Regions from separate parts of the Marvinbryantia formatexigens DSM 14469 genome, predicted to be linked through region 1. Evidence: riboswitches for the same ligand, from Rfam matches in the RefSeq annotation. Region 1 holds a riboswitch; each other region holds the start of a gene.

Region 1 (4,723 bases):
TCGATACGGAAGCCGGCAACGCCCCTGTCCAGCCACCAGTTAATCATTTTGTAGATTTCATGGCGCACTTCGGGGTTTTCCCAGTTTAAATCCGGCTGCTTTTTGTGAAATACATGCAGGTAATATTTGTCGGTTCCGGGAATCTTTTCCCATACCGGACCGCCAAAATAAGAACGCCAGTTGCACGGCAGCTTTCCGTCTTTGCATTCTTCGATATAAAAATATTTTCCGTAAGGACCGTCCGGGTCGGCAAGCGCCTTCTGGAACCATTCGTGCTCATCGGAGCAGTGGTTTACGACCAGATCAAGCACGATATACATATCGCGTTTTTTGGCTTCGGCAATCAGCTCATCCATGTCCGCCAGCGTTCCGAAGCGCGGGTCGATATTGTAATAATCGGAAATGTCGTAGCCCTGGTCTGCCAGCGGGGAGCAGAAGCAGGGGGAAATCCAGACGATATCCACGCCAAGCTCCTTTAAGTAATCAAGTTTTTCAATAATTCCGCGAAGGTCTCCGATACCGTCCCCGTTGGTATCATAAAAGCTCTTCGGGTAAATCTGATAGGCAACCTTTCCATGCCACCATTTTTTCTGCATAATCAAATCCTCCTTCCGGGTAATTCAGACCGAATGCGCTCCGTTACTGTGAACGGAGTAAACAGTAACTGCGCCCCGGCTCTTACAGGCTGGATACAGTATAATTCCAGAGCCGGAAAAAATCTTCTGCAAATATGACTAAAAATTACGAAATATTGACTTTCTAAAGCCCTTTCCGGTATTGCAGGGGCGTACACCCGCACACCAGCCGGAAGGTACGCATAAAGTTGCCCAGATTATTGAAGCCGCTTTCCAGGGCGATTTCCGTTACAGAATGGTCGGTTTCTTTCAGAAGACGGCAGGCATACCGGATACGCATCTCATTTAAATAGGTAATTGGCGGTCTGCCGATGATTTTTTTGAAGAAGCGGCAGAAATACTGCTCGTTCATGTTTGCCTGGGCGGCAAGCTCCTGCATGGTAACTTTTTCGGTCATGTGTTCCTGCATGTAGGAGAGCGTTTTTTTGACGGTGTCTACCCGCCTGTCTGCGGGCATCTGGGAGACAGCAAGGAGATTCTGCTCGGAAAAGGCGGCGAAAATATTTAAAAGCGACGCCTTTGCGCGCATATACTGCGGGAGGCTGCTCACACGATACTGGCTGCGGAGGTTGGAAGCGCCGGAGGGAAGCCCGGCGGCGTCCGCAATCTGCAGAAATTCGCGTTTCAGAATGACGAAGCAGGGATTTTGGCGATAAATCAGTCCGGGAAGCGATAATGAGCCTTCTGCAAGCGGCTGCACAAGCTTTTCCTGCACCGGGTCTGCGGCAAAAGCGCGCAGCATGGACAGGGAAAAGACGAACGCCATTTCCCGGTAATCTTTTTCTGAATAAATGTAATGGAGGTCTCCGCTTTTTATCAGACAAAAGCACTCTTCTTCAATTTCATATTTTTCCATATTGATTTCCAGATGAAAACAGCCCTGTTCAAAATAAATAATCTCCAGCTCCTCATGCCAGTGGTGCTTTGCCAGAAACGGCGTACCGGCGGGAGAGGCGGCGCTGTCCGCCTGATAACAGGCGCAGGGAAAAGCGGCGGTGCCGTGCAGCCGGTTTTCTTTCAGGGGCGTGATGTCAGAATGCTTCATAGATTCCTCCTGTGGGGTTGAGGCGTAAAAACATGATTCAGGTGTGAGCAAATCCCATTTGCGAAGCAAATATAAAATGGATCTGCAAAGGTTACCGGAACAGAGTGAACAGCAACACTGTATCATATATTGGGGATACTGGCAAGCGTAATAACAGGATAAAAATACTATTAAATCAATATTTATAAAATACTTGTACTTTTGAAAAAAGGGTGATATGATGTATATAACTTCATAGAGCAATGCAACAGGTGCAGAGAACGGCATCGCCGTACTTTTGTTAAAAGGGAAACAGGTGAAAATCCTGTACGATCTCGTCACTGTATGCAGGGAGTGCAGAACAAAGCGCGTCGGCGCAGCCACTGGGAAACCGGGAAGGCAGTTTCTGTGTGATGATCTGCAAGTCAGGAAACCTGCCTGCTGCTGGTACGGGACCAGGGATACCGGTCCGAATCACGAGTAATTGATTGTACCGTTTTGCATGTTCTGCAGCCGCACGAATCTTTTACTTATCCAGGTAAAAGATTTTTTATTTTGTGAGAGATTTTCGCAGATTTCTGCCGGATAAGAAAGAGCGGAAAGCAGATTTTTGCGGTTGTGCATGTTCCTTCTTCCGTGCCGAAATGGAGACGACGTCCGGGCAGAAACGCCCTGTGGATTCAGAATTTCTGAACCGGCGTCACGGATATTGCTGATGCAAAAATTTACATACATCAGAGACAGAGCGGACTGCTTTGTCTGAAAAATTAAGGAGGATAAGAACATGAAAAACAGATTGTGGAAATTGCTGGCAGCAGGAGTTGGAGCAGCAACCTTAATGATGGGCGCTGTAGGTGTACAGGCAGAGGAAGCAGCTACAGAGGCTGTATCGGAAGAGGCGACCGAAGCTGCAGCAGAGGATACGACTGAGGCTGCGGAGGAAGAAGCAGAGGACGAAGAAAACTATGAGACCGGCGATGCTTCCAAGGACAATCCGAGAAACCAGGATGAGATTGGCGAGAAGGAGCTGCTGGTAGTAAGCTTCGGTACAAGCTACAATGACAACCGTGTGGCAACCATCGGCGCTATCGAGAACGCGATGGAAGAAGCATTCCCGGATTACTCCGTAAGAAGAGGCTTCACAGCACAGATTATCATCGACCATGTAAAAAATCGTGACGGCGAAGTAATTGATAACTTTGGCGAAGCGCTGAACAGAGCAATCGACAACGGCGTAAAGACGCTGGTTGTACAGCCGACACATCTGATGAATGGTCTGGAGTATAACGATGTGATTGATGAGCTTGCACAGTATGCAGAGGAATTTGAGCAGGTTGTGGTAGGCGATCCGCTTCTGACTACCGACGAGGACTACGACACTGTAATCAGTGCGATTACAGAGGACACAAAGGCACAGGATGACGGCGAGACCGCAATCGTGTTCATGGGACATGGCACGGAGGCAGAATCCAACCAGATTTATGCAACCATGCAGGAGAAGCTGACAGCGGCAGGCTATGCAAACTACTTTGTAGGTACAGTAGAAGCAACTCCGTCGCTGGATGATGTACTGGCAGCAGTACAGGCAGGTGAATATAAAAAGGTAGTTCTTCAGCCGCTGATGATTGTTGCGGGCGACCACGCAAACAACGATATGGCAGGCGACGAGGAAGGCGCATGGAAGAAGACTTTTGAGGATGCTGGCTATGAAGTAACCTGCAATCTGAAGGGTCTGGGAGAGATGCCGGCAATCCAGGAGCTTCTGGTTGCACATGCACAGAAGGCGATTGACAGTCTTGCTGAATAAACGGACATGTCTGCTGATGCAGGCGTCACCATTTATGAAAAGAGGCATATTTGAATGAAAAAGTTTAAAGCAACAGTGCTGGCTGCGGTATTCGCAGCCGGCATGATGAGCGCACTGGCGTGCGCAGAGGAAACGGAAACAGAGGTAACGACGGAAGCGGTCTCAGTGGCGGCAGAGAGCGGCACAGAAAGCCAGGTGGCGTCGAAGGATGAAATGGCGCCGGTCGAGGATATTGTGACGGAAGACATGACGCCGGTTTATGCAGACAGTCTTGTGGACGGCGTGTACAGTATCAAAGTGGATTCCAGCTCCTCCATGTTCAGCATTGAGGAATGCGAGCTGACGGTGGCGGACGGAAAAATGACAGCCGTCATGACAATGGGCGGTACCGGTTATCTGTACCTGTACATGGGCACCGGCGAGGAAGCCGTTGCCGCATCGGAGGAGGAGTACATACCGTTTGTGGAAACAGAGGACGGAAAGCACACCTTCGAGGTTCCGGTGGAAGCGCTGGATATGGGCGTTGACTGCGCTGCATTCAGTAAAAAGAAGGAAAAATGGTATGACCGTACGCTGGTATTCCGGGCAGATTCCCTGCCGCAGGAAGCATTTGCGGAGGGCACCATTACATCGCTGGAGGATTTGAACCTGGAGGACGGCAGCTATCAGATTGAAGTCGGGCTGGAGGGCGGCTCCGGCAGGGCTACGGTGGAATCTCCTGCAACGCTGACGGTGGCGGACGGCAAGGCTACGGCTACGATTATCTGGAGCAGCAATTCCTACGATTACATGATCGTAAATGATGAAAAGCTTGAGCCGGTTACGATGGAAGAGCATTCTACGTTTGAAATTCCGGTGACGGGCTTCGACTGGAAAATGCCGGTGGTTGCGGATACGATTGCCATGAGCACGCCGCACGAGATTGAGTATACCCTGTATTTTGATTCATCGACGATTGAAAAGGCGGAATAATGAAAAGAACGATTGTTTTTTTCCGGACGTTCCTGCTATCAGTGTTTTTTCTGCTCTGCTGCGCCGCTGCGGTGTGCGCGGCAGAGCCGTCTGATACGGCGCCGGATTTTGGAAGCATGAAGAAAGAGAGCAGTATGGAGCTTCTTTATGCAGAGCAGTTTTCAGTGGACTATTATGAGGGCGGCTATGCCCTGATTACAATCAGGGAGAGCGGCCGTTTTCTTGTTGTTCCGGAGGATAAACCGGTTCCGGAAAATCTGGATGAGGATATTGTGGTCATTCAGA
Region 2 (4,723 bases), 150 kb from region 1:
AAAACGTGTGGGAAGTCGTCTTACATCAACTTATGTGGATGTTTATTCCGAAGAGTTATATCAGATGTTACTGAGAAATGCAAGGGAAGCCCGTGAACTGCGAAAAAAAATCCGACAGATTGATAAGCAGTTAGCAAAAATGGGCTATGAGGAAAACGAATTGCCGCCGCGTGTGATAGAAAATCTTGATTTTGCCAGGGCAAATATGAAGGAGAATATCTACAACCAGGCAATTCTGGAGGGCGTGGCTACTTCGTTCCCGCAAACGGAAGAGATTCTGGAAAATGGCAAAGTGTATGGAATGACAGCAACGGATGTACAGAAAATTCTCAATCTGAAACATGCATGGGAATTTATTCTTGATAAAGATGTGATTCAGAGTGAGAGTGATTATTATATTCTCTGCCATATTGCAAAGCTTGTAAATGAAGGCTTTTTTTTGAATGGAGGAAGAATCCGCGGAATTCCGGTAACGATTGGGGGATGTTCATATATACCGCCTGTTCCGATAGAGTCTGTTGTGAAAGAGCGTATTAAAGAAATACTGGCATCCGGTCAGAGCGATATTGATAAGGCGATTGCATTGTGTATGTATTCCATGAAAACACAGATTTTTATAGATGGGAATAAAAGAGCATCTGTGATATACGCCAATCATTATCTGATTGCTCACGGGCAGGGCTTTCTGGTCATTCCGGAGAAGGAAGTGCCGGAGTTTAAAAAGCTGCTGGTTGCTTATTATGAGGGGGAGGATATCTCTGTTATCAGCCGGTTTCTGAAAGAAAAGTGCTGGAAAACATTTTGAATTTAAAAGCAGCAGGAGAGAATATGAACGGGCGGCATGAATGCCGCCCATAATTTTTACTCCGGCATTGCTGACGGATTTACATGTACCATAATGTGCTTGATTTTCGGAAAATTCTGTTCGATATCGTCGTGCACCGCCTCGGCTATTTTGTGCGCCTTCCAGAGCGGATAGGAGCCGTCCACGAGAATTTCAATATCCACGTATATCTTATTGCCGAAAATACGTGTCTGCAGCAAATCCAGTCCCAGCACATTCGGATTTCTCATTACGCAGTCGTGAATCTGCTTTTCTGTCTCATCGTCGCAGGAATGGTCGACCATTTTATCAATCGCGTCTTTGAAAATATCGCAGGCGGCTTTGATGATAAATACAAAGATTACAAGACTGGCGACAGGGTCCATGATGGGGAAGCCAAGTCTTGCCCCGGCGATACCGATGAGCGCTCCGACTGAAGAAAAAGCGTCGGAACGATGATGCCAGGCGTCCGCCATCAGGGCGCTGGAATCAATTTTTTTTGCGTAAAACCGGGTATACCAGAACATCACTTCTTTTACCGCAATGGAAACAACGGCGGCAATCAGCGCCAGAAGACCGGGCGCCTCCAGATTGCTGTAATCACCGCGCAGGATGTCCTGCAGCGCGTTGACACCAATGCCAAGTCCGGTAACGAACAGCACCATAGCAAGAATAATGGCGGCGACGCACTCCATCCGTTCGTGTCCGTAGGGATGCTCCTTGTCGGATTCCTTTGACGCAAGCTTTATGCCGATGATGACAATGACTGTGCTGAATACGTCGGATGCGGAATGAACGGCGTCGCTTATCATAGCGCTGGAATGCGCAAAAATTCCGGCAAACAGCTTAAAAACCGAAAGCAGCGCATTTCCGGCAATCGTCACGGCGGACACCTTGTTGGCAGTTCTCTGAAACTCATTTTCCTGTGTTATTTGATTTTTCTCCATATCAGTTACCTCCTGAAATAAGATAGCTCTATGGCACTAAATATATGTGGGAGTTTTAAAGAATTGCTTCTGAATACAAAAACACCCACGAATCAGTAGTTAGCAACAACTGTCCCGTGGATGAACATTTCCACTGTCACGCATGTGACCCGACTCCATAACGGACTGTTACGGTCTGCTCAGTTTGTACTGTAGATTTATATGCAGTGCAAAGAGTTATGATAGAATAGCATACATATATGCGATTGTCAATATATTTATGGAATTTTTATACTTTCTTAACAGAATGTACTATTATTAATAAATTAATGAAAATTATGATTCTGATTTTGGTAATTTTGCATAAATGCGGTTGACATTGACGAAGTAAAATAATATAATTGCAGCATAAGTAGATAGTTCCAGGTATACAGGTGCCTGCCACAGAAGGCAGGTGAAAAGGGAAACGGGTGAGAATCCCGTACAAAGCCGTTGCTGTATTGGCGTAGTGACTGCAAAAAATATCATTGAGGCAAAAACTTGAGAAGATAAGCAGTCATGAGGATGCCTGAGTCAGAAGACCTGCCTGTATATAACACACGTGACAGCTCCCCGGACCTGGGAGTGTGTATGACCTGTATGCTTCGCAGACAGCGGAGTGAGCATGCTCTGCGTGCTCAGCTGCTTGCGGCGTATGCATGATTTGTATGCTTCGCAGATTGCGGAGTGTGCTTAATTTGTATGTGTGCTCACGAGCATGTTTACTTATGCGAGTAATTCATCACCTCTTTCGCACGGTGCGCACATGTCAGAACCTGCCAGTTCTTTATCTGAGAGCGGCCGTGGAGAGAAATCTGACATGACGAGTGGATTGCCAGAGGAAGTACCTGATTGTGACACAGTCGGGTACTTTTTTGTTTTTATCCGCGGGAACGCGCACGCAGATGCAGAAGAAATATACCGCTTATGCAGGAAACTCTGCAGAGCGGGGCTCTTTCAGGAAGGAGGATTTTTATGTATCGGACGCAGATTTGCGTAAAGACGCTGAAGGTTACGGAATGGATCGCAGAATACTGTCAGCCGGAAACCTTCGTTCCTCTCTGCAGGGAGTGTCCGGAATATCAGAAAAACTGGTCCTGTCCGCCCGGAGTGCCTCCGGTGAAAGAGATTGCGGGAAAGTACCGGTATGTACAGGCGATAGGCCTGAAGGTGATTTATGAGGAACGGGTCAGAAAAGAGGCGCTGACCGCACCTGGGCGTGCGGAGGAGCTGCGTGAGCAGAGCTACGGCGCAGCAAAAAAGAAAATGCTGCAGGCGCTTCTGGCGCTGGAGAAGGTGATTACGCCTTCGCAGACGATTATGGCGGGCTGCTGCGTACTTTGCGGACGCTGTGCCAGAATCGACGGGAAGCCGTGCAGACATCCGGAGGAGATGCGCTATTCCTTTTCCGGGCTGGGGTTTGATCTGGGCAGGATTTCCGGAGAGCTTCTGGAGATGCCGCTTCTGTGGCAGAAGGAGGGACTTCCGGAATATAACGTGGCAATAGCCGCCTTCCTGCATAACTAAGCTATTTTTCATTCCGGCTTATTGACGGATGTGAAGATAGAAAAAAATACAAAGAAAGGAGCAGTTATGGAACAATTTGGAGTCAGAACCAGGATTGTTATGGGCGACGGTCTGGACGCCATGATTGGCAGAATGAAGCGCGTATTCGTCGTAACGGACAGCTTTATGGCAAGCAGCGGCAAGGCGGATTATGTGACAGCCAGACTGGACAAAGCCAGGGTGGAGTACACCGTTTTTTCTGATATTTCCGGAGAACCGGATATCGGGATGGTGACGGCGGGTACCAGCCGGATGCTGGAGTTTGAACCGGATACCGTAATCTGCATGGGCGGAGGCGCAGCCATCGATGCCGCAAAGGCAATCGTATTTGTGGCGCGCAAGGCCGGGGACAGCAAGGCTGTGGAATTTATCGCGATTCCCACGACCAGCGGCACCGGCTCCGAGGTAAGCCGTTTTGCGGTGATTACGGATAAAGACAAGGGCGTCAAGTATCCGCTGGTGGATGACAGTCTTCTTCCCGATGTGGCGCTGCTGGATGCCCGGCTGGTGGAGAGTGCGCCGCCCTCTGTGACGGCGGATACCGGAATCGATGTGTTTACACACGCTGTGGAGGCTTTCGTATCCACAGGAAGAAATGATTTCACGGACGCCTGCGCGGAGAAAGCAATCAAGCTGGTAAACCACTATCTGATGACCGCCTATAAGAATCCGGGAGATTTAAAGGCGCGCCAGGGAATGCACAATGCGTCCTGTCTGGCGGGCATTGCGTTTTCCAACGCAGGACTGGGACTGAATCACGGCATGGCTCACGCGATGGGGGCGCGTTTTCATATTCCCCACGGCAGAGCCAACGGTATTCTGCTTCCCTACGTTATGAGCTTCAATGCGGGCTGCGCCGCGGAAAAGCTGACGCCGACGGCGAAACGGTACGCGCAGATTTCGCGGCTGCTTCGTCTTGATACAAGCAATGTGCGCCAGAGCGCGCTGAATATGATACGCACCGCGCGCAGCTTCATTAAACGGATGAACATGCCGTCTACCATTGAAGCGGCGGGCGTGACAAAGGAGCAGTTTGAGGCCGAGCTGGACGCTATGGCGGCGGCAGCCCTGGCAGACAGCTGTACGGCGTCAAATCCGCAGCCGGTGACGCTGGAGGATATCAAAGCAGTTTACCGGAAAGCCTTTACCGGAAAGCTCCCTTAAAGAAAGGCGGTACAGTATGTCAGAACTACAGGGTAAAGAGCGTATTATACAGGAATTTGTGCCTGGCAAGCAGGTGACGCTGGCGCATGTGATCGCCAATCCGGATAAGGGACTGTATGCAAAGCTTGGACTGATAGACGCGGAGGGAGCCATCGGCATTATGACGATTACACCCAGCGAGGCAGCCATGATTGCGGCGGATGTG
Region 3 (4,723 bases), 1.7 Mb from region 1:
GTACGCAACCTGAAGATCTCCGCAGGCGCAGGCTTCATCGTAGCGCTGACCGGCGAGATCATGACCATGCCGGGACTGCCGAAGGTACCGGCTGCAGAGCGCATCGACGTGGACGAGAACGGAAAGATTTCCGGATTATTCTAACCCTTCGGGTCAGAGCACTCCGTGCAGGATGCGCACGGACGCAAAAGGAAGGGCGTCCGGCGCGCAGAAAACGCAAGCGTTTTCTGAATAAATTCAGGAGGTAGTTTATAATGGGATTTTCTACAGTACCATGTAATGAATTTGTGGAGGTACTTGCTTCAAAGGCTCCGGTTCCGGGCGGCGGCGGCGCTTCCGCACTGGTGGGCGCAGTTGGTACGGCGCTTGGAAATATGGTAGGAAGCCTTACGGTCGGCAAAAAGAAATATGCGGACGTTGAGGCAGAAATGGTGGAATTGAAAGCAAAATGCGACCAGCTTCAGAAGGATTTTCTCCGTCTGATTGAGCGCGATGCAGAAGTTTTCGAGCCGCTCTCCAAAGCATACGGTATGCCGCGGGAGACGGAGGAAGAGAAAGCGGAAAAAGCGCGCGTTATGGCAGTCGTATTAAAGGATGCCTGCTCCGTTCCTATGGAAATCATGGAGAAATGCTGCGAGGCGATCGATATCATCGCAGAATTTGCTGCAAAGGGCTCCACGCTTGCCATCAGCGATGCCGGTGTCGGCGTTGCGTTCTGCAAGGCGGCGCTGAAGGGCGCAAGCCTTAACGTATACATCAATACAAAATCAATGGCGGACAAAGAGCTCGCTGCAGAGCTGAATGCAAAATGCGATAAAATGCTGGAGGAATACACCGTAAAGGCGGATGAGATCTTCGACAGCGTTCTTTCGAGACTTAAATAGGAGGAAAAAACAATGGCAAAACAGTTATTGGGCAAAGAGGTAACGGCTGCATTGAATGAAAGAATCAAAGCGAACGTTGCCGCATGCCAGGAAAAGGGCGTAAATCCGACGCTGGCAATCATCCGCGTAGGAGAAAATCCGAGCGATATTTCTTACGAGAAGGGTGCGACGAAGCGCTGCGAGACACTTGGCGTAGCCTGCGAAAAAATCCTCCTTCCGGAGGATGTTGCGCAGGAAGAGCTGCTGGCAGTGATCGACAAAGTAAACAAAGATGACAAGATCCACGGCGTTCTTTTGTTCCGTCCGCTGCCGAAGCATCTCGACCAGGCGGTTATCGAAAACGCGCTGGCTGCAGAAAAAGACGTGGACTGCATGACAGACCTTTCGATGTCCGGCGTATTCACCGGCAAGAAGATCGGTTTCCCGCCGTGCACACCGCAGGCATGCATGGAGATTCTTGACCATTACGGCATCGACTGCACCGGCAAAAAGGCAGTTGTTATCGGCAGAAGCCTTGTTGTCGGAAAACCGGCGGCAATGATGCTGGTAAAGAAAAACGCAACCGTAACCATCTGCCACACCAGAACGGTGGATATGCCGTCCGTTGCAAGAGAAGCTGACATCATCATCGTAGCTGCCGGACGCGCAGGCGTTGTCGGCGCTGAGTATGTAAAAGAAGGTCAGACCATCATCGACGTCGGCATTAACGTAAACGCGGAAGGCAAGCTCTGCGGCGACGTGGATTACGCAGCCGTTGAACCGATCGTAGACGCGATCACCCCGGTACCGGGCGGCGTTGGAAGCGTAACCACCTCCGTGCTTGTCGGACATGTGGTAGAAGCGGCAATGAGAACCTTATAAAAAATCAGAGCAATGATAAAATGGCGCAGCCTGCGGGCTGCGCTTTTTTTGTCAAAAAAATAACAATAATAGTATTGACAAAAAAATAACGATGTGGTATTCTCTGTATGTGCAAAAGAATAGCGAGGTATCAGGTGAAGAGGTCTTGCAAGGCAAGGCTCTGGAAAGAGGGAATCAGGTGAAAATCCTGAGCGAACTGGTCACTGTATTCAGGGAGTGAACTTCAGTAACCATTGCATCCCAGATATGTGAGAAGGTGAAGGGAACGGCGAACTGTAAGTCAGGAAACCTGCCTGATACACAGGATGTGCTCCAGACACAGCACAGGCATCCGACGGTCATAGGGTAGAAGAGCCCTATGGTTTATTTGGTGTGTCTGCTTATGGGAACAGACGCATTTTTTGTACCAAAATCCTCTATCTAAGAAAGGAGAACACACATTTATGAGCAGCAAAATTACGATTATCGGAGCAGGAAGCGTAGGATCAACGATTGCCTACACACTTTCCCAGAGAGACATCGCATCACAGATTGTACTGATTGATATCAACAAGGAAAAGGTTGATGGCGAGGTCATGGACATTGAGCAGGGAACCTGCTTCCGCGATCCGGTATCCATTATCGGCGGCGAATACGAAGATGCCAGAGAATCCGATATTGTAATCATTACCTCCGGTGTAGCAAGAAAGCCGGGGCAGTCCAGAATCGAACTCACTCAGACAAATGTAAACATCTTAAAACAGATTACGCCGGAAATTGTAAAGGCAGCGCCGAACGCACTTTACATCATTGTAAGCAATCCGGTAGACATCATGACTTACGTGTTTACGAAAATTTCCGGACTGCCGGAGAACCAGATTATCGGTTCCGGTACGCTTCTGGATACGGCACGCCTGCGCTGCGGTCTTTCCGAGCATTTCGGCGTGGCACAGAAAAATATCCATGCCTACGTATTCGGTGAGCACGGTGATTCCTCCTTTATTCCGTGGACGGGCGCATATATTTCCGGCGCGCACATTGATGAGTATTATCAGACAATGAAATCCCTCGGAGCTGACATAGAGGAGCTGGACCGCGAAGCCATGACTGAATATGTGCACAAATCGGGCGGAAAGATTATTGCGAACAAGGGAGCGACCTTCTATGCAATTTCCGCTGCAGTCTGCAAGCTCTGCGATACTCTGGTAGCGTCCTCTGATTCGATTGCAACCGTATCTTCTATGATGCACGGCGAGTACGGCATCGACGATGTATGTTTAAGCACACTTACGCTGGTGGGACCGAACGGTATCCGCGGCAAGGTTCCGATGCGGATGAGCAAAGAAGAAATCGAAAAGCTGCGTGCAAGCGCAAAGGTGCTGAAAGACGTTATTGCACAGATTGAACTGTAAACGCTGCCGGGAGGCGGCAGTTTACATGCGGCAGAACATCCCGTCGGGACTGCTGCATGGAAAAAGGTAGGAGGAACTATGAAATACAGTTATTATCCGGGATGTACCCTGCGGACGAAGGCGAAAGACCTGGATGCCTATGCAAGAGCTTCGGCGCGTGCGCTCGGCTTTGAGCTGGAGGAGATTGAAAACTGGCAGTGCTGCGGCGGCGTTTATCCGCTGGGAAGCGATGAGATTGCCACGAAGCTTTCTTCTGTACGCGCGTTGAACGAGGCAAAGGAAAAGGGCCAGGAGCTTGTTACGCTCTGTTCCGCCTGTCATCATGTCATCAAGCGCGTGAACGACGACATGAAGCATGTGGAGGACATCCGCACAAGGGCAAACAATTATATGCAGCTTGAGACTCCCTACGCCGGGGAGACGACGGTGCTGCATTATCTGGAGGTTTTAAGAGACCGCGTAGGGTTTGATGAACTGAAGAAAAAAGTGGTAAATCCGCTTACGGGCAGAAAAATCGGCGCCTATTATGGCTGTCTGCTTCTGCGTCCGGGCAGCGTGATGGCGTTTGACAATCCGGAAAATCCCACGATTATCGAGGATTTCATCCATGCCATCGGAGCAGAGCCTGTTATTTACCCGTACCGCAACGAATGCTGCGGCGGCTACATTTCCCTGAAGGAAAAAGAGCTTTCAAAGAACATGTGCGACACGATTATGGAGAGTGCGTCCGGCTTCGGCGCAGAAATGCTGATCACTGCCTGTCCCCTGTGCCTGTACAATCTGAACAAGAGCACGAACGGAAAGCTTCCGGTATACTATTTTACAGAGCTTCTCGCAGAGGCGCTCGGTGTCAAAGAGGAGGTGGCGAAGTGAACAAGACCGCAAAAAAGCAGGCGGAGCTGATTCAGGAAATCAGCGGCGTCAATCCTTTAAAATGTATGAAATGCGGAAAATGTTCCGCAACCTGCCCCTCATATGATGAAATGGACATCAAACCGCACCAGTTTGTATCTTATGTGCAGCACGAAAACATTGAGGCGCTGGTACAGTCAAAGACACTCTGGAAATGTCTTTCCTGCTTTGCCTGTGTGGAGCGCTGTCCGCGGGATGTAAAGCCCGGCAAGCTGATTGACGCGGCAAGACAGATTGTCGTGCGTGAGCGCGGAGCAGATTATCTGCAGCCGGATGAAATTCCGGAGCTTCTTGATGAGGAGCTTCCGCAGCAGCTTTTAGTCAGTGCATTCAGAAGATACAGGAGGTGAGCACAGATGCAGAGAATAGGAGTGTTTGTCTGTCATTGCGGAAGCAACATCGCCGCAACGGTGGACGTAAAGAAAGTAGTAGAAATGGCTCTGCAGGAACCGGGCGTGGTTCATGCGGAGGATTATCAGTATATGTGCTCGGAGGCAGGTCAGGCGAAGATTGCTGCAGCAATCAAAGAGAAGAATCTGACAGGCATCGTCGTATGTTCCTGCTCGCCGCGTATGCACGAGACGACCTTCCGCAAGGCGGCGGAGCGCGCCGGCCTGAACCCGTATATGGTGGAGATCGCCAACATCCGTGAGCACTGCTCCTGGATACATAAAG

What was found. Region 1 has a riboswitch for cobalamin ahead of NQ534_RS11655 (sirohydrochlorin cobaltochelatase). Riboswitches for the same ligand answer to the same signal wherever they lie in the genome.
Region 2: another riboswitch for cobalamin. It lies ahead of NQ534_RS10970 (DUF2284 domain-containing protein); the one in region 1 lies ahead of NQ534_RS11655 (sirohydrochlorin cobaltochelatase).
Region 3: another riboswitch for cobalamin. It lies ahead of NQ534_RS19195 (L-lactate dehydrogenase); the one in region 1 lies ahead of NQ534_RS11655 (sirohydrochlorin cobaltochelatase).

Annotation. Positions count from the first base shown of each region.
Region 1 covers NZ_CP102268.1:2,450,504-2,455,226, forward strand. Annotated here, with positions in the region: gene NQ534_RS11645 (glycoside hydrolase family 13 protein) at 1-596, opposite strand, end outside; gene NQ534_RS11650 (helix-turn-helix domain-containing protein) at 760-1,680, opposite strand; cobalamin riboswitch at 1,913-2,115, shown strand; gene NQ534_RS11655 (sirohydrochlorin cobaltochelatase) at 2,444-3,466, shown strand; gene NQ534_RS11660 (hypothetical protein) at 3,521-4,438, shown strand; gene NQ534_RS11665 (ABC transporter substrate-binding protein) at 4,438-4,723, shown strand, end outside.
Region 2 covers NZ_CP102268.1:2,304,998-2,309,720, forward strand. Annotated here, with positions in the region: gene NQ534_RS10960 (DUF6788 family protein) at 1-805, shown strand, start outside; gene NQ534_RS10965 (cation diffusion facilitator family transporter) at 862-1,770, opposite strand; NiCo riboswitch at 1,878-1,963, opposite strand; cobalamin riboswitch at 2,165-2,353, shown strand; gene NQ534_RS10970 (DUF2284 domain-containing protein) at 2,764-3,315, shown strand; gene NQ534_RS10975 (1-propanol dehydrogenase PduQ) at 3,382-4,518, shown strand; gene eutS (ethanolamine utilization microcompartment protein EutS) at 4,535-4,723, shown strand, end outside.
Region 3 covers NZ_CP102268.1:4,106,338-4,111,060, forward strand. Annotated here, with positions in the region: gene NQ534_RS19180 (formate--tetrahydrofolate ligase) at 1-144, shown strand, start outside; gene NQ534_RS19185 (cyclodeaminase/cyclohydrolase family protein) at 255-884, shown strand; gene NQ534_RS19190 (bifunctional 5,10-methylenetetrahydrofolate dehydrogenase/5,10-methenyltetrahydrofolate cyclohydrolase) at 897-1,745, shown strand; cobalamin riboswitch at 1,861-2,056, shown strand; gene NQ534_RS19195 (L-lactate dehydrogenase) at 2,189-3,136, shown strand; gene NQ534_RS19200 (CoB--CoM heterodisulfide reductase iron-sulfur subunit B family protein) at 3,215-4,009, shown strand; gene NQ534_RS19205 (4Fe-4S dicluster domain-containing protein) at 4,006-4,398, shown strand; gene NQ534_RS19210 (CoB--CoM heterodisulfide reductase iron-sulfur subunit A family protein) at 4,405-4,723, shown strand, end outside.